2 regions of the Clostridium sp. TJA085 genome follow, and region 1 is predicted to be linked to the other one. Evidence: a T-box and tRNA genes for the amino acid it is inferred to sense, from the RefSeq annotation. Region 1 holds a T-box; the other holds one or more tRNA genes.
What was found. The T-box of region 1 lies ahead of pheS (phenylalanine--tRNA ligase subunit alpha). A T-box ahead of a tRNA ligase gene usually reads a tRNA of that ligase, here a tRNA-Phe.

Region 1 (2,407 bases):
GAAGGTATGATAGTTAAATTTTAATTGACGAGGTAATTACATTGATTTATATAGAAAGTAAAGAAAATGCTATATATAAAGAAATAAAAAAATTAAAAGAGAGAAAAAATAGAAATAAAGCAAAAAAGTATTTAATCGAAGGTTTTAGACTTGTAGAGGAAGCATTAAAAGCTAATACAAAAATAGATTGTATATTTTTTACAGAAGGTGCTAAATATAAAGCAGAAGAATTATTGCAAAAATATAATTATGAAGGTAAAATTTTTGGATTAAATAATGATTTATTTTTAGACTGTACTCAAACAGAACACCCTCAAGGTATACTTGCAGTTATATGTATGGATAACAATGATAGAAAGTTAAATGGTAGTTTTTATTTGCTTTGTGATAAAGTTCAAGATCCTGGAAATTTGGGAACTATAATAAGAACAGCTCATGCAGCTAATATAGATGGAATTATATTAACTAAAGGAACTGTAGACATATATAATGATAAAACTATAAGATCTACAATGGGTTCTATGTTTTATATACCAATAATTCAAGAAGATGAAGATTTGAAAAATATAATGAATTTAAAAAATAAAGGATTTTCAATTGTTTCTACTTCACTTGAAGGAAGCAAAGATTTTTTTAATGAGGATTTGACAGGAAATATTATAATTACTGTTGGAAATGAAGGAAATGGTGTATCAAAAGAGATATATAATATTTCTGATAAAAAAGTAAAAATTCCTATGCCTGGCGGAGCAGAATCTTTAAATGTTGGAGTGGCAGCATCTATTATTATTTATGAAAGAGTAAGACAAATAAGATAACTATTGAAATTTTGATTAATAATATGTATAATCTAATAGTATAAAATTACATTAAAAGACTAAGAAAGAGAGAGTAGGTATAAATAACTTTTTAAGGGAGAAATAGCCGTTGACTGTAAGCTATTTTAAAAGTTTTATTCTGAAGTTCACTCTGGAGTTCTAACTGCGAAATTTAATTAAAGTAGTGGTTAGCGGTTAAAACCGTTATATTTACGAGTTGGGTTTAGTAAAGTTCATTTTATTAAACCAATTAGGGTGGTAACGCGGATATTCCGTCCCTTTTTAGGGGCGGTTTTTTTATTGTAAAAAAATATTGTTTTTAAAGAAAGGAGATTTTGAATATGCAAGAAAAACTTAAAAATATTCAAGCAGCAGCATTAAAAGAAATTGAAACTGCTAATACTTCTTCTCAAATAGAAGAAATAAGAGTAAGATTTCTTGGAAAAAAAGGAGAACTTACAACTATATTAAGAGGTATGAAAGATGTTTCTAAAGAGGAAAGACCTATAGTTGGAAAGCTTGTTAATGAAGTAAAAAGTATATTAGAAGAAAAAATTGAAAGTGTTTCTAAAGAAATAAAAAATAAAGAAAAAAATGAAAAGCTAGCAAGTGAAATTATAGATATTTCATTACCAGGAAAGAAAAATAGAATAGGAAAGAGACATCCATTAGATTTAACTCTTCAAAGTATGAAAAATATATTTGTATCAATGGGATTTACTATAGAGGAAGGTCCAGAAATAGAACTTGATAAATATAATTTTGAAGCGTTAAATATTCCAAAAGATCATCCAGCAAGAAGTGAACAAGATACTTTTTACATAAATGATAGTCTTGTTTTAAGAACTCAAACTTCTCCTGTTCAAGTTAGAACTATGGAAAAACAAACTCTTCCAATAAAAATGATATCACCAGGAAAAGTTTATAGATCAGATGATGTTGATGCTACTCATTCACCTATATTCTATCAAATGGAAGGCTTAGTTGTTGATAAAGGAGTAACTTTTGCTGATTTAAAAGGAACATTAGAATTATTTGCAAAGAAAATGTTTGGAGATAAAGTAAAAACTAAATTTAGACCTCATCATTTCCCATTTACTGAACCTTCAGCAGAGATGGATGCTACTTGCTTTGTTTGTGGTGGAAAAGGCTGTAAAGTTTGTAAAGGAAGTGGATGGATAGAAATACTAGGTTGTGGAATGGTTCATCCAGAAGTTTTAAGAAATTGTGGAATAGATCCAGAAGAATATTCAGGATTTGCTTTCGGATTCGGTGTAGATAGAATGGTAATGCTTAAATATGGAATAGATGATATAAGATTACTATATGAAAGTGATATGAGATTTTTAGATCAATTCTAGTAAAAATTTAATAAATCAGGAGGTAAATTAAATGAAAGTACCATATAGTTGGCTAAAAGATTATGTTGATATAAATGTAAGTGCTAAAGAACTTGGGGATTTATTAACTCTTACAGGTTCAGCCTTAGAAGGAATAATAGTTCAAGGAGATAATATAAATAGAGTTGTTGTTTGTAAATTCAATTCTATAGAAAAGCATCCAGATGCTGAAAAATTAAGTATATGTCA
Region 2 (2,407 bases), on a different contig from region 1:
TTATATCTTTTTTTGTAATTACTTTTAATTAGTTAACTTATAGTTCTATTTTTCTGATTTCTTTAACCTTTTAATCATAGAATATATGGAGGTTGATAAAATTCCACACACTCCACCAAGAGAAAAGAACAGTATTACATCTCCAATAAAAATACCAATAAGCATTCCAATTCCAACTCCAAAAGCTATACCTTTTGATACTAATGTAAATTCAGCTTCACTTAAACTAATCTTATCGATCATAAAAACCACTCCAATTCCCATATTCTCATTTTTATTATAGATTATATTTCTTAACAATTCCTTAAGTAAACCTTAAATAAAAATGTATAAACTAAAATAAGTTTATATTTATAAAATATGTCCAAATTGGCTTATTATAATCATTTATTTTACTATTTTACTTCCATGTAATTCTTTTGCATTAGTATAACTTTTTATATAATCTCTATTTTGAGATGTTATACCTCCACCAGGCATTATTATTATTCTATCATTAGCATATTCTATTAATTCTTTTAATTTATCTAAATTATTTGGAGCATTTTCTTCTCCACCTTTTGTTAGTATTCTGTCTATTCCAAGTTCAACTAAAATATCTATTGCTTCTTTTTTATTTTTTATTTCATCAAAGGCCATATGAAAAGTAGTGCTTAAACCTTCAGCACACTCTTTTAATTCTTTATTTCTTTCTATATCTATAGTTTTATCCTCATTTAGTATTCCAAATACAACTCCATTTACATTTAAACTTTTACAAATTTTTATGTCTTCTTTCATTATCTCAAATTCATCTTTTGAATAATTAAAATCTCCACCTCTTGGTCTTATTATTACATTTACAGGAATTTTTATGTTATTAACTGCTTTTTTTATAGTTCCATAACTTGGAGTAGTTCCTCCTTCTTGAAGGTTATCACATAATTCTATTCTATCTCCACCATCCTTAAATCCTTGTAACGCCTCATTATAATTACCAACACAAACTTCTAATTTCATTCCCTTTCACCTCTTATATTTTTATATAAAAATAAAAGCACTAACTAAATGTTAGTGCTTTCTTGGTGGCTCGAGCAGGAATCGAACCAGCGACACGAGGATTTTCAGTCCTCTGCTCTACCGACTGAGCTATCGAGCCTTACAAACCTAGCAACGCCCTACTCTCCCACACGGTCACCCATGCAGTACCATCGGCGCTATAGAGCTTAACTTTCCTGTTCGGAATGGGAAGGAGTGTTTCCTCTATGCCATCATCACTAGATACAAACATATTATAACTAATATTTAGTTACCTGTCAAAGTTTTTCTGAAATTTATTTCAATAAACTTATTATATTTTAATTGTGTAATAATTTATATATTTTATATTTTTAAATATAATCTAATTATTAACTCTATTACAATTTAGGTACAAATTTTATTTTTGTCTTTATTTGTGCAATAATTAAAGTATTAAATATTATAGTTTGGAGATGTTTTTTATGGAAAATAAGATTCAAGAACTAACTAATATAATTAAAAATAGCAAAAATATAGTCTTTTTTGGTGGTGCAGGGGTATCCACTGAGTCAGGAATTCCAGATTTTAGATCAGCCGATGGCTTATATAGTAGTAAATATGATCGTAAATTTTCTCCTGAGGAAATCTTAAGCCACAACTTCTTTTATAGTCACACTAATGATTTTTATAAATTCTATAAAGATAAAATGATTTATACAAAGGCAAAACCAAACCCAGCTCACATTGTTTTGGCTCAATTAGAAAAAATGGGTAAACTTAAAGCTATTATAACTCAAAATATTGATGGTCTTCATCAAATGGCTGGAAGTAAAAATGTATTTGAACTCCATGGTTCTGTATATAGGAATTATTGCACTAATTGTTATAGAAGTTATGATTTAGATTACATAATAAAATCAAAAGATATTCCTAAATGTGAAAGCTGTGGAGGTACTATTAAACCAGATGTAGTTCTTTATGGGGAAGCTCTTGATAATAATGTTATAAATGGAGCATTAAATGCAATAAAAAATGCAGATACTTTAATTATTGGTGGAACTTCCTTAGTTGTCTATCCTGCTGCTGGATTTGTAGATTACTTTAGAGGAAAAAACTTAATACTTATAAATAAAAGTTCAACACAATATGATAATAAAGCTAATTTAGTCATAAATGATTCTATTGGAAAAGTATTAAAATCAGTATTTGATAAATTATAATTTGAATAATTTAATATAATCAAATAATTTGAATAATTTAATATAATCAAAAATATAATATATCATATAGTACTTTAGAGGTTTAATATTTTGATATATGCATTAATATTAGTAATATCTATTTCTGTTATAGTTTTTTTAATCTTCTCTTACGAAAAAAAATTAAATTTAAGTAGGAAACAACTTAT

Region 2: it encodes a tRNA-Phe, which carries the amino acid that the T-box ahead of pheS (phenylalanine--tRNA ligase subunit alpha) is inferred to sense. The anticodon was not compared.

The regions. Positions count from the first base shown of each region.
Region 1 is NZ_JBZEEZ010000001.1:300,932-303,338, forward strand. Features, by position in the region: gene AC4FQW_RS01480 (potassium channel family protein) at 1-24, shown strand, start outside; gene AC4FQW_RS01485 (TrmH family RNA methyltransferase) at 42-818, shown strand; T-box leader at 871-1,101, shown strand; gene pheS (phenylalanine--tRNA ligase subunit alpha) at 1,160-2,179, shown strand; gene pheT (phenylalanine--tRNA ligase subunit beta) at 2,211-2,407, shown strand, end outside.
Region 2 is NZ_JBZEEZ010000008.1:1,512-3,918, forward strand. Features, by position in the region: gene AC4FQW_RS13055 (hypothetical protein) at 46-243, opposite strand; gene AC4FQW_RS13060 (copper homeostasis protein CutC) at 388-999, opposite strand; tRNA gene AC4FQW_RS13065 (tRNA-Phe) at 1,063-1,138, opposite strand; rRNA gene rrf (5S ribosomal RNA) at 1,145-1,261, opposite strand; gene AC4FQW_RS13075 (NAD-dependent protein deacylase) at 1,482-2,219, shown strand; gene AC4FQW_RS13080 (hypothetical protein) at 2,310-2,407, shown strand, end outside.